3 regions of the Sporomusa intestinalis genome follow, and region 3 is predicted to be linked to each of the others. Evidence: predicted binding sites of a transcription regulator. Region 3 holds the regulator's gene; each other region holds the start of a gene.

Region 1 (10,590 bases), 1.2 Mb from region 3:
GGTTATGAGTGACGGCCGCCGCATTGTGGGCTATGGCGGTTTCTGGCTGATTATGGATGAAGCCCATGTAACCAACATTGCACTGCTGCCGTCCTATCACGGCCGCGGTCTGGGCCTGCTCTTGCTGGAACATATGATTCTTGCTGCCAAAGTCAAAGGCGCAGCCAGTATGACGCTGGAGGTCCGTCCGTCCAACACCGCAGCCCGCAAGCTGTACTCACGGCGCGGCTTTATCGAGCGTGGCATTCGTCCCAATTATTATGCCGAAATCGGCGAAGACGCGCTTATTATGTGGCTTGATAACCTATAGGCATAAAAAGAGGAGCCACGCTAGATTGTGGCCCCAGGGTGATTGTGTAAGATAACATATGCGGGTCCCGGTAAAAAGGTGACAAAATGGAACAGGGCGGCCATAGCCGCCCTGTGCTTTACCATCTATCGGAGAGTAGATTCATACTGTTCGATCATTTTACGAACCATGTGACCGCCTACGCGACCGCAGTCAGCGGAAGTCATAGTGTACCAGCCTTGGCTGCGAACGCGCTCAGCTATACCTAACTCATTAGCTACTTCCATTTTCATTTTGTCCAGAGCGTTTTCTGCACCAGGACTAACGGGCTTGTTTGAGCGTGCCATATTATTCGCACCTCCTTTCCGGGACTGTATGTTGTTGTCCTTGGTTTTAATTTGGCTTACTTTCGGGATTCTAATACATCATTTGCACCATGTAATAATTAGCAGACACTGATGGAGGTCTTTCAATGAAACAAAGCTTAACATTGGCGCTGGAAACAAGCTGTGATGAAACCTCGGCGGCTGTGGTTGCCAACGGACGTACTGTATTGGCCAATATTATTTCCTCGCAAATACCGACACATCAGAAATTTGGCGGGGTTGTGCCGGAGATTGCCTCCCGCAAGCATATTGAAAACGTTATCCCGGTTATCGATCAGGCTCTGACCGCGGCGGGGACAACCCTGGCGGCAGTTGACGCGATTGGTGTTACCTATGGCCCCGGTTTGGTCGGCGCCCTGCTGGTCGGGGTGGCGACAGCCAAGGCGCTGGCCTTCTCTTTGCATAAGCCGCTCATTGGCGTGAACCATCTGGAAGGGCATATCTTTGCCAATTTCCTGGCCCATCCTGAACTGGAGCCGCCCTTTGTGGCCCTGGTAGTATCCGGCGGCCATACGTCGCTGATTTATCTGAAAAATTACAATGAGCTTGAACTGCTGGGACAGACCCGTGACGATGCAGCCGGTGAGGCGTTTGATAAAATTGCCCGGGTCATGAACTTTCCGTATCCGGGCGGTCCGTATATTGATCAGGCCGCTAAACAGGGCAATCCGGCCGCTATTGCCTTTCCCCGGGCTTTTACCGCCAAAAACGGGGAAAATAAATTCGCTTTTAGCTTCAGCGGTTTAAAATCAGCGGTGTTGAACTACCTGAACAGTGCGGCCCAGCGGGGGGAGACGGTCAGCATTCCTGATGTGGCTGCCAGCTTTCAGGCCGCTGTGGTTGATGTGCTGGTTATGAAAACGCTGGCGGCTGCCGACCAGGCCGGTGTTGATAACATTGTTCTGGCCGGCGGGGTGGCGGCTAATTCAGCCCTGCAGGCTGAGTTAACTGTACAAGCTAAAAGCCGGGGCCTTGCCGTTTTTTATCCGCCGCCGGTGCTGTGTACAGATAATGCGGCAATGATTGCCTGCCGGGCTCATTATCAGTACTTAGCCGGTGATTTCTCCGACCTTAATCTGAATGCGGTGCCTTCACTGACATTGGGGGCCCGGTAATGTGGACAACTATCTGTAAAATAATTGTGGATAATGTGGGTAAGATTATAAAAATAGCATATTTTCCTGTAATAAAGGGCCATATTGCTGTGCATAACCCTGTGGATATTGTGGATAACCCGGGGATAACCCTGGGGATTTTGTCAAAAGCGGCAGTAGAGTGTAACTTTGTAAATTTAGTACCAGCTAACAAGGAATTTTGAAAGTTGCAGTTGAATACATACAAGATTAAGCAGGTCTGTGTCTTGGCCATGTTATATTTTAGTTTTAGGGCGAGACAAAATGGCAAAGGGCAAGGAAGCACCGACGACGCATACTGGAAGGGGTCTGCTAGGAGGGGCTGACGCCGCCATTGGCCATTTTGGCCGTCATCAAACTAAAAAGATAATGTGGTCAAGACACTAGGTCTTGTTTCAGGGAACGGGGGAAAAGTTTATGGGGGTAGCGGCAGATATTTGCCGGAAGATAACGAGTTTAACGCCAAGCCAGACTCAATTTATTGATAAAGTATCAAGCGTTCTGGGGCTGGCTGCCGACCTCGCGCATGCTCAGGTTACCCTGTATGCTGCGGCCCGCAATGAAAACTTTTTGGCTATTGTCGCGCAGGCTAAACCCAATACCAGTTATATCGATTTTAAAACCAATATTTTGGGCAGTACCGTGCAGTCGAGTGAAGAGCCTTTGGTATGGCGGACGCTGGTTTCCGGTGCCAATATCGCCGGCCAGCGGGAATGGGCCCTTGGCATGGATGCACTGGAGATGAGGGTTTTCCCCATCAAAGACCCGGACGGCCAGATTATTGCCGCCGCCAGCTTTGAGACCAATAGCCAGGAGGCCAGCGCCAATGGTCACGGCATGCTGGTGGAAACGGCTTATATGCTGTTGACGATGGCTGCGGACGGCGGTTCGCTGGGCCGAAAAATTTACCGGCCTCTGGCAACCCGTGACGGTATTGTGATCATTGATGAGCGGGGGCATATTGTATTTGCCAATTCCGCCGCCGATGCCATTTACAAAGTGCTGGGCATCAACCATATTATCGGCCGGCGGGTATCGGACCGGCAGGTTAATATGAAACTCGCCCAGCAGGCCCTGTCGACAGGGCTGCCGGTGGAAAAAGAAGCCGAAGCCGGCAACATGATCCTGGTACAGCGGGCTATTCCGATCTTTGTCGGCGGCCTGGTGGTGCGTACTGTCTTTATTGTGGCCGATGTTACCGAACTCAGGAAAAAAGAAAAAGAACTGCTGGTCAAGTCAGCGGTCATTCAGGAGATACACCACCGGGTCAAGAATAATCTCCAGACGATTGCCAGCTTACTCAGATTACAGGCCAGGCGTACTACCACGCCGGAAGTGAAGGCCGCGCTGCGGGAAAGCGTCAACCGGATATTGAGCATATCGGTTGTGCATGAATTTTTGTCGCAACAGGACCGGGAATATATTGATGTGGCGGAAGTCACGAAAAATATATTGGATTTGGTTATTCAAAATATGCTTGAGCCTGATTTTAATATTGAAACAGTGCTTAACGGCCAGACGGTAATTTTGCCGTCTGAGCAGGCCAGCAGTCTGGCCCTGGTAATCAACGAGCTAATACAAAATTCGATTGAGCACGGCTTTGTCGGACGTAAAGAGGGATTAATTGGTGTGGATATCGCGACAACACCGGATAGTTATCAAATAGATATCTATGACAACGGTATCGGTCTTCCTGCGGAGTTTTGCCTGCAAAGTACCAATAGTCTGGGCCTCCAAATTGTCAGAACACTGATAGAAAACGACCTTGGCGGGCACTTCCGCCTGTTCTCCAGTGCCGGAACCCATGCTTTTATTACCATTCCCCGGCTGACAGAAGGGGCTAAAGAGGCGAAGGAGGAATAATATGGACGCTTTGCGGATAGTAATTGCCGATAATGAGTCAATTATCAGGATGGACCTAAAAGAATTACTGGAAGAAGCGGGACATACTGTGGTCGGCGAAGCGGCAGACGGAGCCAAAGCCGTTGAGCTGGCTCGCAAGCACCGCCCTGATCTTGTTGTTATGGATATTAAAATGCCGGAAATGGATGGCATTACCGCTGCTAAAATTATTTCTAATGAAAAACTGTCGCCTGTGCTCCTCTTAACTGCTTTCAGTCAGAAGGAAATAGTAGAAAAGGCTAAGGACTCGGGCGTATTAGCCTATCTGGTCAAGCCTGTTAAAGAAGCGAACCTGTTTCCGGCCATGGAGATTGCTTTATCCCGGTTCCAGGAGTTTGCTGAGCTGGAACGGGAACTGGAGGAGGTTAAAAACTCACTGGAAACCAGGAAGGTTCTTGACCGGGCCAAGGGAATCCTGATGGATGCGTATAGTTTAACCGAAAGCGAGGCTTATCGCCGCATTCAGCAGTACAGTATGAGCAAACGCAAATCAATCCGGGATGTGGCGGCGGCTATTGTGGAGTCAGCCACCCGCAAACGTTAAGAGCATATTTGCTGCCGGGCAGGGGTTTTAACAGTCCCTGCCCTCAGTTTTGATATTTTTTTTTATTTTTTATGCATTTTTTACTGAAATGGACTTGATTTTTTCGAGCGAATTCTATATTATAAATTATGGAATTAGCACTCAACTTAAGTGAGTGCTAACAACAAACAGTTAATTTTAACACACTATAAAGGGAGGTTCTTTACATGATTAAGCCATTAGGCGACAGAGTTGTAATTGAAGCTTTGGCAAAGGAGGAAATGACCAAGAGTGGTATCGTTCTTCCTGACACAGTCAAGGAGAAGCCGCAAGAGGGTAAAATTGTGGCTGTTGGTACAGGAAAAACTCTGGAAAACGGCCAAAAGGTTGCCTTGGATGTTAAAGTTGGCGACAAAATTATTTTCTCTAAATATGCCGGCACTGAAGTCAAGGTTGAAGGCAAAGAATATCTCATCATCAGTGAGCGCGATATCCTGGCTATTATTGAATAATCAGCTAATTATCATAAAATGAAAGGTAGGTAATACATAAATGGCTAAACAAATTTTGTTTGATGAAGAAGCACGCCGTGCACTGGAGCGGGGCGTAAATGCCCTGGCTAATGCTGTTAAGGTTACTTTAGGACCTAAAGGCCGCAATGTAGTGCTTGACAAGAAATTCGGTGCTCCAGCCATCACGAATGACGGTGTAACCATTGCCCGTGACATTGATCTGGAAGATCCGTTTGAGAATATGGGGGCCCAGCTTGTTAAAGAAGTTGCCACCAAAACAAATGATGTAGCCGGTGACGGTACAACTACCGCTACTCTGTTAGCTCAGGCCATGATTCGCGAAGGCATGAGAAATGTGGCGGCCGGCGCTAATCCGATGATCCTGAAAAAAGGCATTCAGCAGGCAGTCAACGTGCTTGTTGACGAAATCAAAAAAAGCGCCAAGAAAGTGGAAACCAAGGACGCTATCGCTCAGGTTGCCTCCATTTCCGCCGGCGATGAAGAAATCGGTTCCCTGATTGCCGAAGCGATGGAAAAAGTCGGCAAAGACGGTGTTATCACTGTGGAAGAATCCAAAACCATGGGCACCGACCTTGATGTTGTGGAAGGCATGCAGTTTGACCGTGGTTATATCTCCCCGTACATGATTACTGATCCGGACAAAATGGAAGCTGTTTTAAGCGATCCCTATGTCCTCATTACCGACCGTAAGATCGGCGCAATTGCCGACCTGCTGCCGGTCCTGGAAAAAGTCGTTCAACAGGGCAAAGAACTGCTGATCATTGCCGAAGATGTGGAAGGCGAAGCCCTGGCCACTTTGGTTGTTAACAAACTTCGCGGCACCTTCCGCGCTGTCGCTGTGAAAGCTCCCGGTTTTGGCGACCGCAGAAAAGCTATGCTGGAAGACATCGCTATCATAACCGGCGGGGCTGTGATCACCGAAGAACTGGGACGCAAGCTTGACAGCGTAACCCTTGAAGATCTTGGCCGCGCCCGTCAGATCCGCGTGTCCAAGGAAGAAACCACGATTGTTGACGGCAGCGGTCAAAATGACGAAATCAAAAAACGCGTGAATCAGATTCGTGCGCAAATCGAAGAAACCACTTCTGATTTCGATAAGGAAAAGCTGCAGGAGCGTTTGGCCAAACTGGCTGGCGGCGTAGCTGTTATCCAGGTAGGCGCTGCTACCGAGGTTGAACTGAAAGAAAAAAAACTCCGTATTGAAGACGCTCTGAACGCAACCCGCGCTGCGGTGGAGGAAGGCATTGTTGCCGGCGGCGGTACTACCTTCATCGACATTCAGGATAGCCTGGCTAACCTGAAACTGATCGGCGATGAAAAAACCGGTGTTGAAATCGTGAAACGCGCGATTGAGGAACCGGTACGTCAAATCGCCAACAACGCCGGCCTGGAAGGCTCCGTTGTTGTTGAGAATGTTAAGAAAACCGGTAAGGGTATTGGCTTTAATGCCCTGACCGAAGAATATGTTGACATGATTGCCGCCGGCATTGTTGACCCGGCGAAGGTTACCCGCTCCGCCCTGCAAAACGCGGCCAGCATTTCCTCGATGGTTCTTACCACCGAAACCCTTGTTGCCGATAAGCCGGAAAAAGACGCAGCAGCTCCTGCCGGCATGGGCGGCATGGGTGGTATGGGCGGCATGGGCGGCATGGGCGGCATGATGTAATCAGCCCCTGGAACCCCAGTAAAATCGGGATTCTAAGTGTTGCCTAACGTTTAACGCAACTATTTTGTTGCCGCAAGTAGCATAAAAAATTAGAGGTTGTCCATGAGTTGTGATCGAACTTATGGACAGCCTCTTTTTCATTTTATATCTTTAATTAAGACAAATATGGCTGGCAGTAAATTACTTCCCCGGCCGGTCTGCCGGGTCTTCGTCAAGCGGTTTGCCGGCGGCAGGCTGCAGATCCGGTACTGCTGCGCGTACTGGTTCACTTTCCTGCCAGCGCTGGTAGCCATAGATAAAGACAGACAGCGTTGTAGTAATTAGTAATATTTGAAAATAGGATATGTAAGACACCCACACGCCCCGCCGGACAAACCAATCAATCAGGAAAAAGATTAACAGATAATCCAGCACAATATTTGTGGTCAGATACAGCCAAAAGCGTCCGTACGTGTATTTGAGTATCCAGACCGGGGCAAGCAGATACGGGCCGTAAACGAAAGCGGGAATATTGACAAGCGGGTAGGACGGTTCGGTAACTGCCCACAGGCGCAAGGAAATTCCTGTTTCAAAAATAAAGATAAATGCAAGCGAACAAAATAAAGCAGCAGGCATATACCGTTTTATATCTGCTTGCCTGAGAAACACCGTGGATAGCCAGGCTAAGGCCACACTTGACCATAAAAGCATTTGATTGCTCAAAGCGATCAGCTCCATTCTTGCTATTACTATCAGTATTGCTTTGTCAGTGGTAATTATGTATGCGGCCGGCCTTCATTTTACTGGGAGCGGAAACGACTGTCATACTTTTGTCACATTTCCATATTATGATGGAAGTAGTAAATACAGGGAGGAAATGCTTATGAACAGCCTCGTTAAGAAAACCGTGGTTTATTCCCTGGTCGGGATTCTGCAATCTGGCCTGTTTGCAACCGTAGCCGAGGCTTCAGCATTATATAATTCCAATTCGCAGCAAATCGTTCAGCTTGGCCGGCATGACCGGCATGACCGGGATCGGCATGACCGCGAGCGCTATGAACGGGAGCGGCGGCGGGAGCACAAAGAGCGGTTGCGCCGGGAAAATGAACGGCATGAACGGGAAATGAGACGCCGTAAGCACGAAAGTGAACGGGCCTGGCGGGAGCGCCAAAGGCATGAAAAAGAACGCCATGACCGCCACTTGCGTGAAATTGCCGCTTTATTGATTGGTATTGCCATCGGCAGCTCGTCCAAGGATTAAACGTGTAGCCTGTCTAATAGCCATACCCTGAGGGTATGGCTATTTTAGTTTTCCACCAATATTTTCTAAAGAAATTCAAAGGAACGGATGATATAGTAAAAGTATAATAAGAAAAAGGAAGTGTATCGATATGAAAATAGCAATGAAAAAACTAGTCGTTTATTCTATGCTTGGCCTGCTGCAGGTGGGGATGTTTTCTTCCGTAGCGGCAGCGGCACCAGGCCCCTTACATAATAACGGTTCACAACGCATAGCCCATCTTGACCGTAATGATCATGACCATAAGCGGGAGCAGGAGCGGCGGCGCGAGCATGACGAACGTAAACGCCAGGAAAATGAACGCCATGAACGGGAGATGAAGCGGCGGCCGCATGAAAGCCACCGGGAATGGAAGGAACGCCAGGAACGGGAAAAAGAACGCCATGACAAGGCATTACGTGAAATCGCCGCTTTATTGATTGGTATTGCTATTGGCTCCGCTTCAAATAATTAGCTATGATGGAAGCTGTTCGCCCGCAGGGGTGAGCGGCTTCTTTTTTCTACTGGCGGCAGGCGGAGATGATCCTCAATTTTTGTTTGCCGATTGCCGATTTTATTATGTCTGATAATAGTCTGTAGAAAACTGGGGACTATATGTTATAATCGATGATTCCAGTACTTCCTGTCAGGGAGGCTATTTGTTTTGGCATATTAGAATTTAATTTGAGGGTACATACAGAGATGTTGATCTTCTTTTTTAGAGTGCTTCTGCTTTCTTCATTCCTGGTTGCGGCAATTAAATTAGGAGATTGGAAAAACTGGCAAAGATATTATCCGACTGTTCTCTTTGTTATGGTTGTTAATTTGGCTGCAAGTTTCATAACCTATCATCACATTTTGTGGAACTATAATCCGGATATATTCGTACAGACCCAAACAACTATAGAACTTATTAATGCGTTTGTACTGCTGCCGGCCGTGGTATTTATATATTTGTCCCTGTTTCCGTTTGACAGCAGCAAAGTGTATCAAGCCGGCTATATTGCATTCTGGATCCTGCTTTTCAGTTGCATAGAGTTGTTCGCCCATTATATAGTCGGCAGTCTCTCTTATAAAAATGATTGGTCATGGCTTGATTCTTTTGTTTTTGATATCGCGATGTTTTCTATTACCCGTCTGCATTATTCGCGACCTGTCTGGGCCTGGGGGATCAGTCTGATCATTACGGCCATCATTTATACTTGTTTTGGCCTTAGCGGCGGTGAGTTTAAATAGAATGAAATAAGTGGCGGACTACCCCTTCCCTGAGAAGGGGTTTCCTTATATACTAATAGTATTAAAAACTTTCAGTCGATGGAGGTAAACCGGTGGAATACAAATACATAGAGCAAAGTCGATTGCCAGCCTGTACCTTTGATGAAGCATTATTTTTCAAGCTGTGGGAGATATTTGGCCAGGATGGAGAATTCCTCTGGCATGCTGTGGTTGGCACCGGTGATGACATCCTGGGCAAGCGAGAAGAACGCTCGACTCAGACGGTTCAAAGCCAGGACGAGCTGATTGCTCTGACTAAATCGTTGTCTCATATTGATCAGTTTTCCCTTACCATTGAAGTGCCGGAAAAAGGCACCATGGCTTTGGCTTTTAAAAATTTTGTTCCTGTCAGTGGCAGAATCATCATCACCGGCCAGGAGGAAAAATGGGTACAGGATCGTTTTGATGCCTGTATAGCCCTGTTCAATGCCAGAAAAAAGGATTTAAACACATTAATTTATACCCGGCTGGGCTTTGGCGTTATTCAAACAGTCATACCGCTGGGCAGTATGTTTGTCGTTGTTATGCTGGCGGCCGGCTTGCTGATTCCCTCGGAAATCAGGCATAGTGAATGGCTGTGGTGGATAACGGCTGCAACCGTTGTTATCACTTTGCGCCTGGCCTATACGGTATCAGATAAGCTTATTTTGTATTGTATGACAAACTACCCTTATATAAAGTGGCAAGAGCGCTAGTAACTAAACTATCAGCCACGCCATTATTCTGCTGTCTTAGAGCTGACAGGCTCCTAGCATAAACGCCCTGCCTGCCGCATACATACTATTGTAGCTGCGGGAGGAGGGAGAAAGATGATTATTAACTTGCGCCGCCTGTTTTATCACCGGAATATCTTTTACAGCATCATTGGCTTGTTTGCGATATCGGCTATGTATGTACAGGTGACAGATGTAATTGCCGGCGGTCCAATGGCTATTGCCGGCACGCGTACCGACCAAAAGGTAATAGCACTTACATTTGACCATTCGTGGGGCAATAAGTTTACACCGTCGATATTAGATACATTACAGAAAAACAATATTAAATCGACATTTTTTATTATGGGGCCATGGGCTACGAAATTTCCGGAAGTAGCCCAGCGTATTGCCAAAGACGGGCATGAAGTGGCAAGCCATGGCTACCGGCATGAAAACTACGGCGACATGTCGCCGGAGTGGGTCAAAGAGGATATCTCAAAAGCTCATGCCCAGATTAAAGAGGTCACCGGTGTTGAGCCACGGCTGCTGCGGCCGCCGAATGGCCACTACAGTCAAAAGTCATTAAAAGTTACCGATGAACTTGGCTACAAAACGATTATCTGGAATGTGGATTCCCTGGACTGGAAAAATCCCGGGCGGGATGTCATTATCGAGCGGGTCATGAAAAGACTTAAACCGGGCGCAATTGTGCTCATGCATGCGTCCGATACGCCTGTACAAACAGCCGAGGCATTGCCGATTTTGATTGAGCGGATTAAGGCCGAGGGGTACACGTTTGTAACTGTCGGCGAACTGCTGGAAAAGTATAGTGATAAAGGGATACAGAGACACTAATATGGCTGAATTCAGAGTGAATTTTCCCCGCGCTTGTGCAATGCCGGCAAAGAGCCGGACATTGCCAGGCGCTGG
Region 2 (10,590 bases), 260 kb from region 3:
ATCATAAAACAGGCTCGCTACCGGGGCGCGCCAGTCGTAAATCATAAAATTACCGGTCTCTTTATCACTTAAACTCCCAATGCCAATATAAATCAGCTCAGGCCGGCGCTCACCCGCCTCAGCAAAATCAATACGGCCAAAATAAGGCGATTTTAGCATCTTGTACAAGCGGCGGGTTGTGCCCTGTACGTGTGTGGACAAGGCCCGCTGACGGTCCATAGTTTCAACAAACTGGGCCTCATCAGTGGAACTGGCGCCCCCCGACTTCCAATAATCCTGCAGAGTGGCCTGCAGGGTATCCCGGTGGCTGTCGGAACTCTGCTCGCTGATTTGAATTTGTTCTGCTATCTGCCGGAGTGTTTTGGCCAGCCGGCCGATCTCAAAAGTTTGTTCCTGCTGATTCATATGTTCCTCCTCAAGAGAATGTAGCCCAACATTTAATTATATTCAATTCCCGGGCAGTAAGTAATTGAAAAAGGGTGAGAGGAGAACAGGGTACAAATTGTTTAAATTATATTTAGTCATTATGTTCCCGGCCATCCCTGGAAAGAATTATCTGCTTATGCGTCGCTTTACATGTATTCTTGCAAACCGATATGGATACTGTTAAGGTGTACTGGTTTCAGCTAAATAAGAGAAGCGCCTACCAGATAAGCTGGTAGGCGCAAACTGTCTTAATGACTGCTGCGGGCCATTAAGCTGGCTACTTTGTTGGCAAAGCTGATTGGATCATCCGGAGCAATCCCTTCCATAAGCAGGGCTTGTCCATAGAGTAAGTCGCAATAATCTTTGAAGTCCTCAGATTCAGGGGTACTTTGATATAAATCCTTTAATACCGCAAAGATTTCATGATCCGGATTAATTTCTAAAATCCGCTTGGCTTTATACATGCTATTATTCATCTCCGACAGGATCTGCTCCATGGACAGGCTGATCCCGTTATCATCACTTACCAGACAAACGGCACTTGATTTAAGCCGGCTGCTGATCTTCACATCGGCCACTTTGCCGCTGAGATGTTCTTTGATGGCTTTGATCAGAGGCTCATTTTCCTTATTTAATTCGGCCGTGTCTTTTTTAGTCTCAGCCGCATCAATATCATCCAGTTCCAAATTACCGCGGCTGACCGACTGGAATTTTTTTTCTTTATATTCATGCAGGGCATCAATGGCAAACTCATCAACCCTGTCATACAGATAAAGAACCTCAACCCCTTTTTCCCGGAGCAGTTCCATCTGCGGCAGGCGTTCGACCGAAGAACGGTCTTTGCCGGTGGCATAATAAATAACTTTTTGGGCGGGGGCCATCCGGCTAACATAGTCTTCGAGGCTGGCAAGCTCATCGGCAGCGTGCGAGGTGGCAAACAGCAGCAAATCCTTCAGCTTATCCCGGCTTTGATAGTCCGAATACACACCGGTTTTAAGGGCCTTGCCATATTCCTGCCAGAATTTTTCATACTTCGGCCGGTCTTTACTCAATAGGTTTTCCAGTGTTTTCAACACACTTTTCTCAAGATTTTTGCCAACCCGTTTTAGCTGTTGACTATGCTGGAGCAATTCGCGGGATATATTAAGCGAGAAGTCCGGCGAATCCACTAAGCCTTTCACAAAACGAAGGTATTCGGGCAGAAGGTCCTGGCAATTATCCATAATAAACACGTTTTTTGAATATAAGCGGATACCTGTTGTTGCTTCACGCTGATAAAAATCAAAAGGTGCATGGGCAGGAATAAATAATAAACTAGTATACTCGACTGCGCCTTCCACCTTGGAATGGATTATTTCCAGAGGATCCTCCCAGGCATGAAACAGATTTTTATACAATTGATGATATTCTTCCTGGGTAATATCATTTTTATTTTTGGTCCAAAGGGGGGCCATGGAGTTGAGGGTGCGGACCTCAACCGTCTGGGCGGCTGGCGCATCTTCAATCACTTTACCGTCCTTATCCAGCGGTTTTTCTTCTTTGACAAAATTCATTTTAATAGGATAACGGATATAGTCTGAGTATTTTTTAACTAAATTTTGCAGATTATAGCGATTCAGGAAGTTTTCCTCAGGCTGTTCAGCCGACCGGTATTCCTCTTTGAGGGTAAGAATCAGTGTAGTACCGCGGGTTTCCTTTTCAATTTCTTCAATTGTATAGGTTCCGTCGCCGTCCGATTCCCAGCGGACACCTTTGGCTTGTCCGGGAGCACGGGTAAGCAGTGTGACTTTTTCGGCCACCATGAAAGCAGAATAAAAACCCACGCCAAACTGGCCGATTAGCTCGGTATCGGCGGCTGAACCGGCCGCTTTTACTTTGTCAAGAAAGGCTTTGGTGCCTGACTTGGCAATTGTGCCGATATTTTCAATCACTTCCTCATAAGTCATCCCCATGCCGTTATCCGAAATAGTTAAGGTATTAATAGTTTCATCAGGCAAAATAAAAATCTCAAAATCAGCATTGTCTTCAAGCAGGGCATGATTTGTTAAAGCTTCAAACCGGACCTTGTCAATGGCGTCTGACGCATTGGAAATAAGCTCGCGCAGGAATATTTCCCGGTTGGTGTAAATAGAGTGCACCATCAAATCCAGCAATTGCTTGGTCTCAGCCTGAAATTCCTTGGTTTGTTTGTTCATTGCTTCTTGGGCCATAGTAAACCTCCATTACTCCATTATCTGTAAAGTTATGATTAGCACTCTTAACCGCCGAGTGCTAACGCTATTTAAATAATAACGAAATTAGACAATAAAATCAACCAGGAATAAGATAAAAAATGGCAAACAGCAAGCCAAAATCTGTAATGCAATACATCTCAACGTTGAATAAATAATATTTCAACAAATAAGAGCTTACTTTATTTACAAAAATAGCATGATTGTTTTCATCTATGTATAATAAAAAGTAAAGAAATCATAAGGAGGAACAAAAATGTCTGTATTAGAAAAAAACATGCAGGTTTTAACCGATGTCGCATCGCCGACAGGATCGCCGGCCACCATTTTTTATGCCGGCCGGGGCGAGGGAGACCAGTTTGGCCTGACACGGTTTCACGTGATGATTGATGATTTTTCTTACGGAATTTTTACTGTCCGCGGTGATTTCAGCACGCTTGAGCAGGCCCGCGCCAGACTGCTGCAGCCGGTCAGAGAAGGAACGGAAGAGAGTGCCGCTGAATTTGCCGTTCGTCATCTCTGGGTGCATATTGATGCAAATGAATATTATGCGCTTGGATGACACGCTCCTGGCAGCCTGCCCTGAAGCCGGCAATAAGAGAAATCTTTATTGCTCTAATCACTGTCACGCTACTAGCCAGCAGGCGTTGCCGCCGACTGCTGGCGTAACCGCTAGCGAGACCTTCGGTATGTGTTTTATGCGTACCGGGGGTCTTTTTATGTTGCGTAAGGAAAACAGCCAAAATCTACCTATTATCAGTTTTGTAGTCTGCCGTGCCTGTGACAATAATACAATAGTAAAAATAGAGGAGGAAGTGGAATGGATTTTTGGGGATCAATCGGGCCTGAGTGGTGTATGGCTCTGGGAAGCATACTTTTGATCAATCTCGTGTTAAGTGGCGACAATGCTGTCATTATTGCCCTCGCCAGCAAAAACCTGCCAGTTGCCCAGCGGCAAAAGGCGATCCTGTGGGGCAGCCTTGGCGCAGTGATTCTAAGAATCATTCTGACTTTTATTGCCGCCCGCCTCCTGGATGCGCCCTTCCTGCAATTCCTGGGGGGGCTGGCGCTGCTGTACATCGCTGTCAGCCTGTTAAGAGACAACAGCAAAGGAAAGCGATACGGCCAAGCCGCATCTTACCGGGAAGCCATCAAAATTATTCTGGTTGCCGACCTTATTATGAGCCTGGACAATGTGCTGGCGTTAGCCGCTATTTCCCAGACTGTCCCCGCCGGCAAGTACGGCCTGATTACCGCCGGACTTGCCACCAGCATTCCGCTGGTGGTATTCGGCGCGCAGCTGCTTATGAAGCTCATGGACAGATTCCCGTCTATTATCTATGCCGGCGCCGGCGTACTCGGCTACGCAGCGGCGGAGATGATTATCAGCGACAAGGCAATGGTAACCTATCTCAGCGGCCACGCACTGCTTATTAAAACCGGACTCACTTTGGCGGTGATTGTATCAGGCTATTTTCTGAAAACCAGCACCACAAAAATCATCATTAATCACGTTGGTTCCCCTGCCTTGGTAAAGACAGCGGGGGCTTTATTATTCCGCACCGCTGCCTGCCTATTCTCCCGGCACCTTCAGCATTTCCGGCGCCGGTAACTGGGCTACCCCTTTTAGTTTTCGCTCAATAGCCCTGGTGCGTACGGTGGCGGCATCAAGCTGTTTACTGGCCTGATCCAGTTTTTCCTTAGTTTTAGTAAGAACGTCGCCAAATTTGCCGAATTCGGTTTTTACAGCCCCAAGCAGCGACCAGACGTCACTGGAGCGTTTTTCAATGGCCAGGGTTCTAAAACCCATTTGCAGGCTATTGAGCAGGGCTGCGAGTGTTGTCGGCCCGGTGATGTTGATACGGTATTCGCGCTGCAGGCTGTCGCACAGCCCAGGGCGGCGCAAGACCTCGGCATAGAGGCCTTCCACCGGCAGAAACAGGATCGCAAAGTCAGTGGTATTAGGCGGATCAATATATTTTTCTTTAATTGTTTTTGCTTCCTGACGAATTCGTGCCTCCAGGCCGGCGGCGGCACCTGCAACCAGCTCGGGATTGGACATTTCCTGCGCTTCTATCAGCCGCAGGTAATCTTCCTGGGGAAACTTGGCATCAATAGGCAGCCAGACCACGGCATCGTTATTGTCCTTGCCTGGCAGTCTAATGGCAAATTCCACCCGGTCCTGACTGCCGGGCTTGGTGGCCACATTGGCTGCATATTGATCCGGTGTCAATACTTGTTCCAGTAAGGAAGCCAATTGCATCTCCCCCCAGATACCCCGCGTTTTTACATTGGATAATACTTTTTTTAAATCACCGACCCCGGAGGCCAGCTGTTGCATTTCCCCCAGTCCTTTATGCACCAGCTCCAGCCGCTCACTTACCAGCTGAAATGACTGCCCCAGGCGCTTTTCTAATGTGGCGTGCAGTTTTTCATCAACCGTTATGCGCATTTCTTCTAGCTTCTTACTGTTATCACTTTGCATCGCTGTCAGTTTCCATTCTACGGTTTCACGGATTTTATCCAGCTTTTGTTCATTGATCTGAATAAGCCGGTTGAATTTCTGGTCATTGGCATTAGTAAAGCCATGCAGCTGCGTTGTCAGCTCCTCGCGCAGGGCTTTGCTGTTAAAAGTCAGCTCCTGCCGGTTCTTTCCCAGTTCATCCCTAACCATAGCCTCGATACGTTCCTGATTATAGGCCAGCTGTTTAAACGGGGCTAAGCCGTTCTGGCCCAATTTATGTGTTCTTATTAGCAGCAGCAGGAGTAAACTGCCGTTAATAACCAGTAAAATCAAAATAATACCTGCAAATAAATCATTCATTGCCAATGCACCGTCCTTAGGGTTTAGTATTTATTACCTATTCAAGTTCAAGGCGCGCGGCTATAAACCCTTCTGTCAGCCAACAGGCGCCTGCTGCAAATCATACATGTTTTTTTACAGGATATATGAATAAGCCGGAACGAATTTGAGCATGCCAAGGGTAAGGTCAGTGATTGCGAATGGTCATCCAGATAACAGGCGTGATTACACAATCCAATTCTTGCGGACAAGCTACAGGACAACAGCATGAATATCCTGACCGATATGACAGGACACATGAAAATTCGGGCTTAAATGACTATTGTTAATTATAAGTAAATCACTTATAATTAAATTAAATAATAAATGAAATGGAGGGGCGATGTCATCTTTAACTAGCGTGACATAAGTTATAACTGTAAAGTTCAACTTTAATATAAATACTATGGAGGTGTCTTAATGAACACACTTAAGACTACTGTTTTACTTGCTGCGCTGACCGGGCTGCTGGTTGCAGTCGGTGCTTTTTTCGGCGGTACCCAAGGCATGACTTTGATGTTTGTAATCTCTATTGCGATGAACTTTGCCAGCTACTGGTACAGTGATAAAATTGTATTGAAAATGTATGGCGCCCAGGAGGTCACGCCGCAGAGCGCACCGGATTTGGTCCGGCTGGTAAGCGGCCTGGCCCAAAAAGCCAGAATGCCAATGCCGAAGGTGTATATTATCAATACCGATGTCCCGAACGCATTCGCCACCGGCCGTGACCCCGAGCATGGGGTTGTGGCTGTAACGACCGGGATTATGCGGGCCCTCAATTATGAAGAGCTGGAAGGCGTTGTCGCCCATGAACTGGCTCATATTAAAAACCGCGATACCCTGATCAGCACTATTGTTGCCAGTGTGGCCGGTGTCATCACCATGATCGCGAACATTGCCCAGTGGTCAGCGATCCTTGGTTTTGGCCGTGGTGATGATGGAGAAGGCGGCGGTATCGGCGGCATTATCGAGTTTGTATTTCTGGTAGTGCTGGCACCGCTGGCAGCCACGCTTATCCAGTTGGGCGTTTCCCGTTCACGCGAGTATATCGCCGATGAAACAGGCGGCGCTGTTTCCGGTAATCCGCTGGCCCTGGCCAGTGCGTTAAAGAAGATTGAATACTATGCCCGGCATCAGGTAATGCCTGAAGCGACACCAGCCACCTCGCACATGTTCATTGTCAATCCGCTCAGCGGGGCACGCAGCATGATGGTCAGCCTTTTCAGCACCCATCCGTCAACAGCAGACCGGGTGGCCAAACTGGAAGCGCAGGCGAAAAAGGCACGCTAAAATTACTGGCAAAATCCTTCTGAAATGAAATTCAGAAGGATTTTTTTGCAGGATATAAACAGCTGGGCAGGGAAAAAATATAAGATGCCGTTTGGCCGGCACCATGCACCTATTATTGCATGGCATCTGTCTGGCAGATAAAACCGGGAGTTGATTGCACGTGTCAGACCGGCTCATTCCGTATAACAACATACAACCGCAGGTAGATAGCAGCTCATTTATTGCCGCAGGCGCCAGAATTATCGGCAATGTTACCATTGGCGCCAACGCCAGCATCTGGTTCAATACGGTACTCCGGGGTGATGTTCATCCCATTACCGTCGGACAGTATACCAATATCCAGGACAACTGTACTGTGCATGTATTACATGACACTCCGGCCGTGATCGGGGAATATGTTACTGTAGGGCATGGTGCCATTTTACATGGCTGTACAATTGCCAGCAACTGCCTCATTGGTATGGGAGCAATTATTTTAAGTTATGCCACAATTGGCGAAAACTGTATTATTGGCGCCGGGTCTCTTATTCCGGAGAGGAAAAAAATCCCCCCTAATTCGCTGGTCGTTGGTTCGCCTGGCAAGATTGTCCGTACAGTGAGCCCGGAAGAAATTCTGGCGATTCACCAGTCGGCTCTTATTTACTCCCAGGATGCGCAAAAGTACATATGAATCGAGGGATTAAACAAAAATGGAAAGCACCTTAGTACTCTTAAAACCTGACGCCGTCCGGCGAAAACTTTGCGGTGAAATCCTCAGCCGGTTTGAAAGAAAGGGACTGACCCTGACGGCAATGAAATTGCTCAGGCTAACACCGGCAATGGCTGCCAGCCATTATCAGGAGCATCAGGGCAAACCCTTTTATCCTGCGCTGATTGACTTCATTACTGCCGGCCCGGTAGTGGCCGTGGTACTGGCCGGTCCTGATGCGATCAGGCTCGTCCGGACCATGATGGGGCCGACAAGCCCTGTTGATGCGCCGCCGGGAACCATCCGCGGCGATTATGCCACAGTCATGTCCGAGAATATTATTCATGGCTCCGATTGTCTGGCCAGTGCCCAGCGGGAAATTGCCATTTATTTTTCCGAACAGGAACTTGTTCAAGTAAATAATTAACCAGGAGAGGATTAAATGAGTAAAGTGTATACCAAAACCGGCGACAAAGGTACGACCGGCCTGCTGACCGGCGAAAGAGTAAAAAAAACCAGCGCCAGGGTCGAGGCTTACGGCAGTGTTGACGAAATCAACTCGGCCTTAGGCCTGGCCCGGGCCAGTTGTAGCAGCCTTAAAACCCAAGAGGCCATATACAAGCTGCAAAAACTCCTTATGTTGTTTATGGCTGATTTGGCAAGCAGCGGTAATAAGCAGCAGTATGTAACAGCCGGCCATGTTGCGGACCTGGAACAAACGATTGATGAATTTGATGCCTGCCTGCCACCCTTAACAGGGTTTATTGTGCCGGGCGAAACACCGGGGGCCGCTGCGCTGGATCTGGCACGAACCGTTACCAGACGGGCTGAACGGCAAATTTTACGGTTTACAGAGCAGGAAGCGGAAACACCGGTAAACGAACAACTGCTTATCGCTATTAACCGTTTGTCAGATTTATGTTTTGTCTTGTCCCGGTTTGAAACAGAAAACCCAAAATAGTTGTCACGTGCTGTAAATAAATTGCAGATTCAGGAGAAGTGGCACAACTTTGCACAACCCGCATAAACTATATCGATAGCTTAGGAGTGCGCTAGTGTCAAGGCACTAGCATTGATAATAGCTAAAATGAGGGGGCGAGCATGGTGAACTTCCGCTTCTATGTCATGTCACTGCCTGGACCGCTGCGTAAACTGATGCGTTTGTTGCTGAAAGTATAATACGTATACATGCAAAAAAGAGCTATGCGACAATAGCTCTTTTTTGCATGTATACCTCAAAAAATTTTTAAAATAAATATAGCCTGCATATTCATTGGAAAAATTTTATAAATATGGAATAAAACATTATGTTTTTGCTAATTTTAAAGCAAACAAATAGACAGAAAAGAAGGAATATTTCTAGTAAACAGAGAATTGTAACTCCAAAATGTCAGTATTGAAATTAATCACACCACAACAGGAGGGAACTAGCCATGAAAGAGTACAAGAGCGACAGGTTAAGAAATGTTGGAATTGTTGCCCATGGAGGAGCCGGCAAGACATCCTTGACAGAAGCCATGTTATTTAATTCTGGCGCGGTAAACCGTTTAGGACGTGTTGATGATGGTTCGGCAACAACTGACTTTGAACCGGAAGAGATTAAACGCAAGGTAACGATTAGTGCAGCTTTGGCCCCTTGTGAATGGAACGGTCATAAAATAAATGTTGTGGATACTCCCGGTTACGCTGATTTCGTAGCGGAAGTGAAGAGTGCCCTGCGTGCTGTTGACAGTGTGTGTGTTGTATTATGTGCCGCCTCCGGGGTAGAGGTGGAAACGGAAAAAGTATGGAGCTATGCAAATGAACTGGGCTTGCCCCGTATATGTTTTATTAATAAAATGGACCGGGAAAACGCCGACTTTTATAGTGTTGTCGAAAGCATGAAGGAAAAATTCGGCAACGGTGTTGTCCCGGTTCAATTGCCCATCGGCGCCCAGGATAGTTTTCAGGGTATTGTCGATGTGCTAACAAGGAAAGCCTATGTACCCCAAAAAAACGGCAGGGAGTACACGGAAACGGATGTTCCCGCCGAGATGCTGGCCAAGTGCGAGGACGCGCGGACGGCACTTATTGAAGCGGCGGCCGAAGGCGATGACGAGCTGTTAGCCAAATACCTTGACGGCGAAGAACTGAGTAATGAAGAAGTGCGCAGCGGTTTACTGGCGGCAATCGCTCAGGCTAAAGTATTCCCTGTGCTATGCGGCTCAGCTCTTAAAAACATTGGGATAACGCAGACGCTGGATTCGATTATCAGCTATCTGCCGGCCCCGGGTACCAATCCAATTACCGGTTATCATCCGGTAACCAAAGAGCTTGTGGAAAGAAGCGCTGCCGACCCTTTTTCCGCCATGGTATTTAAGACCACAGCCGACCCCTTTGTGGGCCGCCTTAGCTATATCCGGCTCTATTCAGGCACCATGAAGCCTGATAGTTCATTATACAATGCAACCAAAGAAAAATCTGAGCGTGTCGGCACAATCTTCACTCTGCGCGGCAAACAGCAGGACCCGGTCACTGCCGTTCACGCCGGTGATATTGTGGTAGTGGCGAAGCTGCAGGAAACAGCCACCGGCGATTCACTCTGCGATAAGGATAAACCAGTTATTTTTACACCAATTCCCTATCCCAAACCAATGTTTGTCAGAAGCATTGAGACCAAGAATAAAGGCGATGAGGATAAGATTGGCCAGGCATTAGCCCGGCTTATGGACGAAGATCCCACCTTTAAAGTGCAAAAAGATGTGGAAACCCGTCAACTGCTGATCTCCGGCATGGGCGAACTGCATCTGGATATTATGACCGAACGAATGAAACGTAAATTTGGGGTCGAAACACTGCTTGCCAGCCCGAAGGTGCCTTACCGGGAGACAATTCGCGGTACAGCCAAAGTCGAAGGCAAGCACAAAAAACAGAGCGGCGGCCACGGCCAGTACGGGCATGTTTGGCTGCAGCTTGAACCGCTGGCACCAGGAGCGGAATTTGAATTTGTCGACTCCATCTTTGGCGGTGCCGTACCGCGTCAGTATATCCCGGCCGTGGAAAAGGGCGTCCGGGACGCCCTGGCCGGCGGCCTGCTTGCCGGCTACCCCATGGTGGATGTCAAAGTCACCCTG
Region 3 (10,590 bases):
CCGAACGGGCAATTACAATTCCCACGCAGGTAAAAATCGACGGTATGCGGTTGTTGTACTGGCTTGATATTTGGCATAAGCAATTTGTTGAAGAAGCATTAACCGCAAAGAAGAACATCGTCGAATACTGGCATCAAACCAAACCCTATGTAGAAGCGGTCCTGCAAAAGGTCAGGGAAAAGGCGCAGGGAGCCATACATAAACTAGACGAAATGCTGCGTGAATACAGGTAGAGCTTGCAGTTAGCGGGTAGCTGATGGTATAATTTAGAGAAATATGTTAAAAACGCAGATTATACCAGGGAGGAGCCCCAGTTTGATGGATACAGGACATATTCGTAATTTTTCAATCATTGCCCACATCGACCATGGCAAGTCGACCCTTGCAGACCGGTTGTTGGAATACACAGGAGCTCTCTCTGCCCGCGAGATGGAAAACCAGGTTTTAGATCAGCTGGAACTGGAACGTGAACGGGGCATTACGATTAAAGCCCAGGCCGTGAGGCTGTCGTATACGGCCAAAAACGGTGAAACATACATGCTTAATTTGATTGACACTCCGGGGCATGTTGATTTTACCTATGAGGTTTCCCGTAGTCTGGCCGCTTGTGAAGGTGCGCTGCTGGTAGTTGACGCCGCGCAGGGGATAGAGGCGCAGACAATGGCTAACGTTTACCTGGCGCTTGAACATAATCTGGAGATTATTCCGGTCATTAATAAAATTGACCTGCCCAGTGCCGAACCGGAACGGGTAAAAGGTGAGATTGAAGATGTCATCGGGTTGGATACCAGTGATGCCGTCTTGGCCAGTGCCAAGACCGGGGTCGGCATTGAAGAAATCCTGGAGGCCATTGTCAGAAAAGTTCCGCCTCCGGCCGGTAAAGCGGAAGAGCCGCTGAGTGCGCTTATCTTTGACTCGCATTTTGATTCCTATAAAGGTGTAATTGTCTATGTCCGGGTTATGAATGGCACGATTACCCCAGGCATGAAGATTAAAATGATGGCAACAAACAAGGTGTTTGAGGTTACTGAGGTTGGCGTTTTCCGGCCGGCCCTGGCCAATGTTAAGGAGTTGGGGCCTGGCCAGGTCGGGTTTATTGCCGCCAGCATTAAAAATGTAAAAGATACCCGGGTAGGTGATACCGTAACCGGGGCTGAGCGGCCGGTAGCCGCACAGCTGCCGGGTTACCGTAAAATTACGCCGATGGTATACTGCGGCCTCTACCCGGTAGACAGTTCTGATTACGAGAATCTGCGCGACGCCCTGGAAAAACTGCAGTTAAATGACGCCGCACTGGTTTTTGAACCGGAAACCTCCATTGCGCTGGGGTTTGGTTTTCGCTGCGGTTTTCTGGGCTTGCTGCATATGGATGTTATTCAGGAGCGCCTGGAACGGGAATATAATATGACGCTCATAACCACAGCGCCCAGTGTAATTTATCGTGTGTTCAAAACCGACAACACAATGTTTGAGATTGAAAACCCGTCCAAGCTGCCAACAGCCCAGGAGATTGACCATGTTGAAGAACCTTATGTTAAGGCAACTGTCATGGTTCCTAACGAATATGTCGGCGCTGTCATGGAATTGTCCCAGGAGAAGCGGGGTGAGTTCAAGGACATGAAATACCTTGATGTCAACCGGGTCATGCTGACCTATCACTTGCCCCTTAGTGAAATAATTTTTGATTATTTTGACAAATTGAAATCATCAACCCGCGGCTATGCTTCGCTGGACTACGAGCTGCTGGGTTATCAGACCTCAGCCCTGGTTAAGCTGGATATCCTGCTTAATGGCGACCCGGTGGACGCGCTCAGCGTCATTGTCCACCGGGACAGGGCCACCCAGCGCGGCCGGCAGCTGGCCGAAAAGTTGAAGGAAATCATCCCCCGCCAGATGTTTGAAATCCCGATTCAGGCCGCAATTGGCAGCAAAGTAATTGCCCGGGAAACCGTGCGAGCGATGCGCAAAGATGTGCTTGCCAAATGCTATGGCGGCGATATTACCCGCAAGCGCAAGCTCTTGGAGAAGCAAAAAGAAGGTAAAAAAAGAATGAAACAGGTTGGCAGTGTGGAAGTTCCGCAGGAAGCCTTTATGGCGATATTGAAAATGGATTAAAAGGTAGCGCAATGAATAATTTTGGCCTGTATCTTCACATACCGTTTTGCCGGCAAAAGTGTCTCTATTGCGACTTTGCTTCTTATGCGGGAGCAGAGCATTGGTTTGCTGATTATACTGCCGCCTTGTGCCAGCAGATTGCTGAACAGGGCGGTCTGTTATGTAAGCCGGCAGTTGACACCATCTATATCGGCGGCGGCACGCCCAGCCTGCTGCCTGTGCCGCTGCTGGGGCAGATTATGTCCGCCCTTGACCGCAGCTTCAGCATAACTAATACGGCTGAAATTAGTATGGAAGCCAATCCGGGCACGGTAACAAAAGAACAGCTGACCATGCTGCTGGCGGCCGGGATCAACAGGCTTAGCTTCGGGGTCCAGTCTTTCAACGACAATTTGCTGGCCCGCCTGGGGCGCAGCCATAAAACCGCAGACACGCTGGCGGCCCTGGAATATGCCTATGGTGCCGGGTTTAACAATATTAGTATTGATTTAATGTACGGCCTGCCGGGGCAGAGCCCGGAGGGGTTTGCCCGGGAGCTGGAACAGGCGGCGGCACTGGCTATCGCCCATCTGTCTGTCTATGGGCTGAAGCTGGAAGCGGGAACACCGTTTTGTTCGGCTTATGATCAGGGGCTGCTGGCTTTACCGGACGAAAGGGAAGAGGAGGCCATGTATGATCTGATGGTCAGGGTTTTACCCGGCAAGGGGCTGCTTCGTTATGAGATCTCTAATTTTGCCCGCCCGGGGCTGGAATGCCGTCACAACCTGAAATATTGGCGTTATCAGCCTTATCTGGGGCTGGGAGCTGCCGCTCATTCTTTTGTAAACGGTGAGCGAATCAGCGCTGTGCCGGCGATTGATGCCTATATCCGGGCCATCGCAACCGGCTGTCCGCCGGTTGCGATGCGGGAAAGATTAACTAAAGCCCAGTCTGTAGGCGAATATGTTTTTCTGGCTTTGCGCACCACGCAGGGACTGAATGCTGCCGATTTTACCCGCCGGTTTCATAGCAATTTTTTTCTTCATTTTGCAAATGTTTTTAATAAGCTTCGCCGGCAAGAGCTGCTGGCCACAAATGGCTGCCGGGTATGGCTGACTGACAGGGGCATGAAGTTCAGCAATGTTGTCTTTGCCGCTTTTATTGCTGATGACTGAGGGCAACAGCAAAATCTCCCCCATCTATTGCCAGTGGTTTTAAGAAAGATTCTTGACATTAAACCCAAGGAGTGGTATTTTTTTAATAGGCATTAGCACTCAACAGGCATGAGTGCTAACAGCATGGGAGGTGAAGTCGGTGCTGGATGAAAGAAAACGCCAAATCCTGCAAGCTATTATCGATGATTATATCTCAACGGCCGAACCTATCGGTTCACGGACGATTGCGCGTAAATACAATCTGGGAATCAGTCCGGCTACGATTCGCAATGAGATGGCAGATTTGGAATTTTTAGGTTATCTTGAGCAACCGCATACCTCGGCCGGCAGGATACCGTCCGTTAAGGGTTATCGCTTCTATGTCGACTGTTTACTGGCGCCTCCCCAAATTTCCGATGCAGACATTGCGCTTATTGATAACTGGTATTACACAAGAGCCCGGCGAATGGAAGAAGTCTTTCAGGAGACAGTGAAAATTTTATCAAGCATGACCCAGAACGTCTCCATGGTACTAGCGCCGCAGCTGTCCCAGTGTACTTTCCGGTATCTTCAGTTCCTGCCGCTGGATGAGCGCCGGTCCATTGTTGTCATTGTCACCGATACAGGCTTATTGGATAATAAGATCATCGAGATACCCGAGGGCCTGCATCATGAGGATCTGAGCCGGGTGGCCAATGTGATCAATTCCCGCTTGGGCGGCTTGGCTGTTGACCGGATAACAACGCCGATTTTAAAAGATATTCAAAATGATATCAGGCCTGATCCGCAGATTTTTAAACAGGCAATTGCCCTCTTAAAGCAGGCTCTCACTGCCGACAAGAATGACAAGGTTTATCTTGGCGGCACGACGCAGATGCTTAATCAGCCTGAATTCCGCGATGTGGATAAAGTTAAGGGCTTGTTAACGATGTTTGAAGAAGACAAATTGTTAAGCGATATTCTCCATATGCCTAATAGTGACGGGGTAGTTGTCACTATTGGCCAGGAGAACAAATATACAGGTATTCATGACTGCAGTGTGGTTCAGGCCACTTACCGCATTGACGGCCAGGTGGTGGGAACTGTGGCTGTGCTTGGCCCAACGCGCATGGAGTATGGGAAAACTATGTCGGTACTTAAATTTATGCAACGCCATTTAGGTGAAATTCTGAAAAAATATAAGGTGTTGTGATAAGGGGGAACTACATGAATTTAAAGCAAGCAGGCAGTGGGGCCGACGTGGATGAACGGCTGGCCGCGCTGTTAACCAACGCCAATGCTGTAAGAGCAATTACGGCGGCTGTCGAAGGCACTATCGGTCCTAAAGGGCTTGATACAATGCTTGTTGACCGCTTTGGCGAGGTTATTATTACCAATGACGGTGTTACCATTTTAGATAAAATGGATGTCAACCATCCGGCCGCCAAGATGTTAATTAATACTGCCAAAGCCCAGCAGGCAGAGGTTGGCGACGGCACAACCACGACAACCATTATGGCAGGCAGCCTGGTCTCGGAGGGTGTAAGCCAGGTTATGCGCGGTGTGCCGGTTGCCAGAGTGATTGAAGGGATTAAATATGGTGTGGCTAAGGTCCTGGCTGGAGTAAAAGAGCGGGCCCGCACCATTACCGAGGTCAATGATCCCATCCTGCGGAGTATTGCCATGATTGCCGGCCGGGAACATGAGGACATTGCCGATCTGGTCGTGGAGGCAGCCCGGCTGATCGGCGTGGAGAAGCTCAATGAATACAATTTTAAGCTGTCAGAGATCATTACTGCGGAAGCCGGGGCTAATAACGAGGTGTTTATGGGCGTTATCGTCGATCAGGAACGGATGACGCAGGAAATGCCCGAAGCAGTGACCGCCGCTAAACTGCTGCTGATCGATGATGCCCTTGAACCGGAAGAAATTGAGGATGAGGCGCTAAGTACGGAAGCCGGTTTTAAGCGTTATATTGAACTTCAGGACGAGTTTAAACAAAATGTCCAGAAAATTGTCAGCCTTGGCGTTAATGTTGTCATGGTGGACCGGGGCGTACATAGTACCGCTGAGGAAATTCTTACAGATGCCGGCATTCTGGTCATTGAGCGTGTATCCGCCAAAGACCTGCGCCGGGTTGCCGATCACTCCGGGGCCCGGATGATCAAACGGACCGGTTTGAAGAAAGAGCCGGCTGATATTGGAAAATATCTGGGTACTGCCGACAAGGTGTACCAGGATGAAAAGCTTGAACAAGTGCGGGTAATTGGCGGCAATGGCAAACCCATGGCCACGATTTTAGTCGGTGCCGCCACGGAAGAGGTAGTGGGGGAAAGGGAACGTATTGCCAAAGACGCCGCATCCAGTGTGCAGGCGGCAGTAAAGGGCGGTTACGTGCCAGGCGGCGGTTCGATTGAGGTTGCCATGGCCCGGGAAGTTGGCAAACACCGGGATAACCTTAAGGGCATGGCGGCTTACGGCCTGGATTGCGTGACCAATGCGCTCAAGCAGCCTTTATCCCAGATTGTCGAAAATGCCGGTTTTAACCCGCTGGAGAAAGTAGAGGAAGCCGTTACTACGCAAACTGTGCAAAACTGCGACTCACTGGGCATAGACTGCGATACCGGCGAAGTGGCCGATATGCTGGCACGGGGGGTAGTTGACCCTGTGCCGGTAAAACTGCATGCCATCAAGGCTGCCGGAGAAGTCGCTGTTGCTATTTTGCGTATTGATACTATTATCAAGAAAAAGGAAGAAGGGGCCAATGCCCAGAAGGCAGTCGCCGCTGACAGTGGTATGCCTGATTTTTAATAGGAGGTGGGTTTTATGGCAGATAATGAAAAAGAACAGCTTCCGGGCGAAAATGGCCAGGAAACGGACCGCGTTAACGAGGCGTCAGGCGATAATCCTGAAATCTGCTTTTATCCCGCAGATGTGGAACAGTTTATGTCTGCGCTCAATGAAAAAAGCCGGTTGCTGGAGGAAATGACAGACAGGTATAAGCGGCTCCAGGCTGATTTTGATAATTTCCGGCGGCGGACCAGGCAGGAAAAAGAAGAGCTAGCGGCCATTGTCACGGAACGGGTAGTGTGCGAACTTTTGCCTGTTGTTGATAATTTTGAGCGGGCAACTGCCAGCATCCCGGCCGATGTCAATACCCTGGCAACAGGCGTGCAAATGATTTTCCGGCAGTTAAACAACGCGCTGTGCCAGCTGGGAGTAGAACAGATTAATGCCGTGGGCAATGTGTTTGACCCCAATCTGCATGAGGCTGTTATGCGGGTTGAGGATGACAGCCAGCCTGACGGCACAATCATCGAAGAACTGCAAAAAGGCTATAAAGTCAATGGCCGGTTAGTCCGTCCCAGTATGGTGAAAGTAGTAGGAAATAGTTAATTACAATTTATAACAGTTTATTTAAGGGGGAAATGTACAATGGCAAAAGTAATTGGTATCGATCTTGGTACTACTAACTCAGTAGTAGCTGTAATGGAAGGCGGCGAGCCTATTGTTATTCCTAATCCGGAAGGCAGCCGAATTACCCCTTCGGTAGTTGGTTTTTCGAAAAACGGCGAACGCCTGGTCGGACAAATTGCCAAGCGGCAGGCCGTATCCAATCCTGACGGCACGGTTAGCTCGATAAAGCGCCATATGGGCACTAGCTATAAAGTCAATATCGAAGGCAAGGACTATACGCCCCAGGAAATTTCCGCAATGATTCTGCAAAAACTTAAGTCAGACGCCGAAGCCTATTTAGGTGAAAAGGTCACGCAGGCGGTAATTACCGTTCCTGCCTATTTTTCCGACAGTCAGCGGCAGGCCACAAAAGATGCCGGCGCCATCGCCGGCCTGGAAGTGCTCCGTATTATCAACGAGCCTACGGCTGCTGCTTTAGCCTATGGCATGGACAAAGGCAACGACCACACAATCCTGGTGTTTGACCTGGGCGGCGGCACCTTTGACGTATCCATCCTGGAACTGGGCGACGGTGTTTTTGAGGTTAAGGCCACAAGCGGCAACAACCGCCTGGGCGGCGATGACTTTGACGAGCGGGTTATGAACTGGCTGGTCGCTGAATTCAAAAAAGAACAGGGAATCGATCTGTCCAACGACCGCATGGCCATGCAGCGTCTGCGGGAAGCCGCCGAAAAAGCCAAGATCGAGTTGTCAGGCGTACTGACTTCTAATATTAATCTGCCCTTTATTACTGCCGACCAAACCGGCCCCAAACATCTTGACATCAGCCTGACCCGGGCAAAATTTGAAGAACTGACGGCCGATCTGGTGGAAGCCACTATGGGGCCAACCCGCCAGGCTTTGAGCGATGCCGGCTTATCTGCCAAAGATATTGACAAAGTTATCCTTGTGGGTGGTTCGACCCGGATTCCGGCTGTACAGGAAGCGATTAAAAAATCACTGAACAAAGAACCGCATAAAGGCGTTAACCCGGACGAGTGCGTGGCTGTAGGAGCTGCTATCCAGGCCGGCGTACTTGTGGGTGAGGTAAAGGATGTACTGCTGCTGGACGTTACGCCGCTGTCTTTGGGGATTGAAACCCTGGGCGGGGTATTTACCAAAATTATTGACCGCAATACTACGATCCCGACCTCCAAGAGTCAAACATTCTCGACTGCTGCCGATAATCAGCCGTCTGTTGATATTCATGTGCTGCAGGGTGAGCGGGAAATGGCTTCCTACAACAAGACCCTCGGCCGCTTTGAACTTTCCGGCATTCCGCCGGCCCCCCGCGGTGTGCCCCGTATTGAGGTAACCTTTGATATTGATGCCAACGGGATTGTGCATGTATCGGCAAAAGATTTAGGTACAGGGAAAGAACAAAAAATTACTATTACTTCTTCCGGTGGCCTCGATAAGGAGGAGGTAGAAAGAATGGTAAAAGAAGCCGAGTCTCATGCCGCTGAAGACAAAAAACGCAAAGAAGAGGTTGAAGTGCGCAACAATGCCGATTCTTTAGTATATAATGCAGAGAAGACAATTAAAGAATTTGGCGATAAAGCCGACAAAGCCCTTGTCGAAAAAGTGCAGCACGCAGCTGACAAACTCAAGGAAACTTTGCAGGGCAGTGATCTTGAGGCAATAAAAGCGGACACGGAAGAACTTACCAAACCACTTTATGAACTGTCGGCAGCTATGTATCAGGCGAATGCCCAGGCCGAAGGCGCACAAGGTGCCCCGCAGGGGCAGCAGGACGCGCCTCAGGATGACAAAGTGGTTGACGCCGAATATAAAGTAATGGACGACGAAAAGAAATAATTTGTTTTGGGATGGTGTGAAGTGAGTAAGCGAGACTATTATGAAGTGCTGGGTGTAGCCAAAACGGCGTCTGAAGATGACTTAAAGAAGGCGTACCGCAAATTGGCCCGCAAGTACCATCCTGATGTTAACCGTGATAATCCCAAGGATGCCGAAGAAAAATTTAAAGAAGTCAACGAAGCATACGAAATTTTATCGAATGCCGAACGCAGGGCGCAGTATGACCAATTTGGTCATGCTGCGTTCGATGCCGCTAACGGTGGCGGTGGCTTTGGCGGGGCCGGCGCTGGCGGTTTTTCCGATATATTTGATATGTTTTTCGGTCAGGCAGGCTTTGGGTTTGGCGGTGGACGGAATGCAGGGCCTGAACGGGGTCCGGACTTGCGGTACGACATGGAGATTAGCTTTGAGGAAGCTGCCTTTGGTTTAGAGACGGAAATACAGGTGCCGCGGACCGAGGATTGCGGCGGTTGTAAGGGATCAGGTGCGGCGCCGGGAACCCATCCGGAAACTTGTCCTGACTGCCGGGGAACAGGTCAGGTTCAGGTAACACAGAATACGCCATTTGGCCGCATGGTCAATGTGAGAGCTTGTGACCGTTGCCGCGGGGAAGGGAAAATTATTAAAACCCCCTGCAAAGAATGCAGCGGCCGGGGGAAAGTGCGGGTTAAACGCAAAATAAAAATTAAAATTCCCGCTGGCGTCGACAATGGCTCGAGGCTCAGAGTGGCCCATGAAGGCGAGGCCGGACAACGGGGCGGTCCTCCCGGAGATTTGTATGTGTATCTCTTTGCCAAGCCGCATAAACTGTTTACGCGGGAAGGCAATGATGTGATTTGCGAAGTGCCGATTAATTTTGTGCAGGCCACACTGGGCGATGAAATTGAAGTGCCTACCCTGGATGGCAAGGTTAAGCTGAAAATCCCTGAAGGCACGCAAACCGGAACCGTGTTCCGGATAAAAGATAAAGGGATTCCCCATTTGCGCGGCCATGGACGCGGTGACCAGCATGTACGCGTTAAGCTGGTCACCCCGAAAAAGCTGACTGATCGTCAAAAAGAGCTTTTACAAGAGTTTGCCAAGGCCGGTGGTGCCGATCCCACCTCAGAGGAAAAAGGCTTTTTTAAAAAATTCAAAGATGCCTTTGGCGCTATTTGAAAGCCCATACGGGCTTTTAGCGGGCATAAATGCCAGCCGAGCCGTATGGGCTACTATGTATATGAATGTAACAAAGATTTTTTTCACATGCTAGTAACGTGACAACCCTAATCCTGTGGATACTGACGGGATATTTTCCGTAAGCCGGCGTTGTCGTCAATCGGCATACGTCCGGTATGCCTCCTTCCTCCGCCTTGTCTTACGAAAAATCTCCTCGCCATTATCCTACAGTTTTAAGGTTGACACGCTACTAGTAACAGCCGCCTGGTCTTGCGGTTACCAGTGGCATGCAGGTTTTTTGTTTTGTTTTGTACCTATTATTTATAATCGAAGTTTAAGGGGCGATGGCGCATGAAATGGGCTGAAATCAGCATTCAAACCTCCCATGAAGCTACGGAAGCCGTAGCTGATATTTTCCATGAGTTGGGCGCTAGCGGGGTTGTTATCGAAGACCCTGAACTTGTTAATGCCTACCGTCGCTCTGGGAGTTGGGATTATTGCGACATTCCCGAAGAACTCAACACCGAGGTTGTAACAATTAAATCCTACTTGCCTGTTGATGAGCTTTTGGATGATAAGCTGCGCGAATTTGAAGCGCGGATTAACGGCCTGCATGAGCATAATCTTGATAAAGGCCGCGGCTCCATCAACTGCCGGGAAGTTCAGGAAGAAGACTGGGCTTCCGCCTGGAAAGAATATTTTCATCCCGTGCGGGTGAGTGAGCATATTGTGATTAAGCCGTCCTGGGAAGAGTATATTCCGGCCGTGGGCGACATTGTTATCGAACTGGACCCGGGCATGGCCTTTGGCACCGGTACGCATCATACTACTGCCATGTGTGTGCGGTGTTTGGAAGATGTGATTAAACCCAAGCATGTGGTGTTTGACATCGGCACCGGTTCCGGTATTTTGGCTGTAGCGGCGGCAAAAC

What was found. Region 3 encodes HrcA, which represses chaperone genes, less so after heat shock. Its sites were predicted from a motif close to TGTTAGCACTCNNNNNNNNNGAGTGCTAACA; they were not measured.
Region 1: a site for HrcA is predicted at 4,387-4,417, ahead of groES (co-chaperone GroES). Genes of this name have one in related genera too.
Region 2: a site for HrcA is predicted at 2,673-2,703, ahead of htpG (molecular chaperone HtpG). Genes of this name have one in related genera too.

The regions. Positions count from the first base shown of each region.
Region 1 is NZ_AP042390.1:1,670,077-1,680,666, forward strand. It holds gene rimI (ribosomal protein S18-alanine N-acetyltransferase) at 1-310, shown strand, start outside; gene ACZ481_RS07520 (small, acid-soluble spore protein, alpha/beta type) at 436-636, opposite strand; gene tsaD (tRNA (adenosine(37)-N6)-threonylcarbamoyltransferase complex transferase subunit TsaD) at 762-1,790, shown strand; gene ACZ481_RS07530 (hypothetical protein) at 1,790-1,993, shown strand; gene ACZ481_RS07535 (histidine kinase N-terminal domain-containing protein) at 2,226-3,671, shown strand; gene ACZ481_RS07540 (ANTAR domain-containing response regulator) at 3,673-4,254, shown strand; gene groES (co-chaperone GroES) at 4,461-4,745, shown strand; gene groL (chaperonin GroEL) at 4,786-6,432, shown strand; gene ACZ481_RS07555 (hypothetical protein) at 6,613-7,122, opposite strand; gene ACZ481_RS07560 (hypothetical protein) at 7,295-7,672, shown strand; gene ACZ481_RS07565 (hypothetical protein) at 7,815-8,165, shown strand; gene ACZ481_RS07570 (CBO0543 family protein) at 8,318-8,926, shown strand; gene ACZ481_RS07575 (hypothetical protein) at 9,019-9,660, shown strand; gene pdaB (polysaccharide deacetylase family sporulation protein PdaB) at 9,775-10,515, shown strand.
Region 2 is NZ_AP042390.1:2,649,474-2,660,063, reverse strand. It holds gene ACZ481_RS12495 (HelD family protein) at 1-405, opposite strand, end outside; gene htpG (molecular chaperone HtpG) at 675-2,636, opposite strand; gene ACZ481_RS12485 (hypothetical protein) at 2,914-3,219, shown strand; gene ACZ481_RS12480 (hypothetical protein) at 3,191-3,538, shown strand; gene ACZ481_RS12475 (TerC family protein) at 3,478-4,269, shown strand; gene ACZ481_RS12470 (DNA recombination protein RmuC) at 4,231-5,481, opposite strand; gene ACZ481_RS12465 (zinc metalloprotease HtpX) at 5,920-6,789, shown strand; gene ACZ481_RS12460 (gamma carbonic anhydrase family protein) at 6,950-7,459, shown strand; gene ndk (nucleoside-diphosphate kinase) at 7,479-7,904, shown strand; gene ACZ481_RS12450 (cob(I)yrinic acid a,c-diamide adenosyltransferase) at 7,920-8,438, shown strand; gene fusA (elongation factor G) at 8,911-10,590, shown strand, end outside.
Region 3 is NZ_AP042390.1:2,913,448-2,924,037, reverse strand. It holds gene ACZ481_RS13770 (hypothetical protein) at 1-233, shown strand, start outside; gene lepA (translation elongation factor 4) at 319-2,115, shown strand; gene hemW (radical SAM family heme chaperone HemW) at 2,127-3,269, shown strand; gene hrcA (heat-inducible transcriptional repressor HrcA) at 3,409-4,440, shown strand; gene ACZ481_RS13750 (TCP-1/cpn60 chaperonin family protein) at 4,455-6,038, shown strand; gene grpE (nucleotide exchange factor GrpE) at 6,054-6,623, shown strand; gene dnaK (molecular chaperone DnaK) at 6,663-8,501, shown strand; gene dnaJ (molecular chaperone DnaJ) at 8,523-9,659, shown strand; gene prmA (50S ribosomal protein L11 methyltransferase) at 10,011-10,590, shown strand, end outside.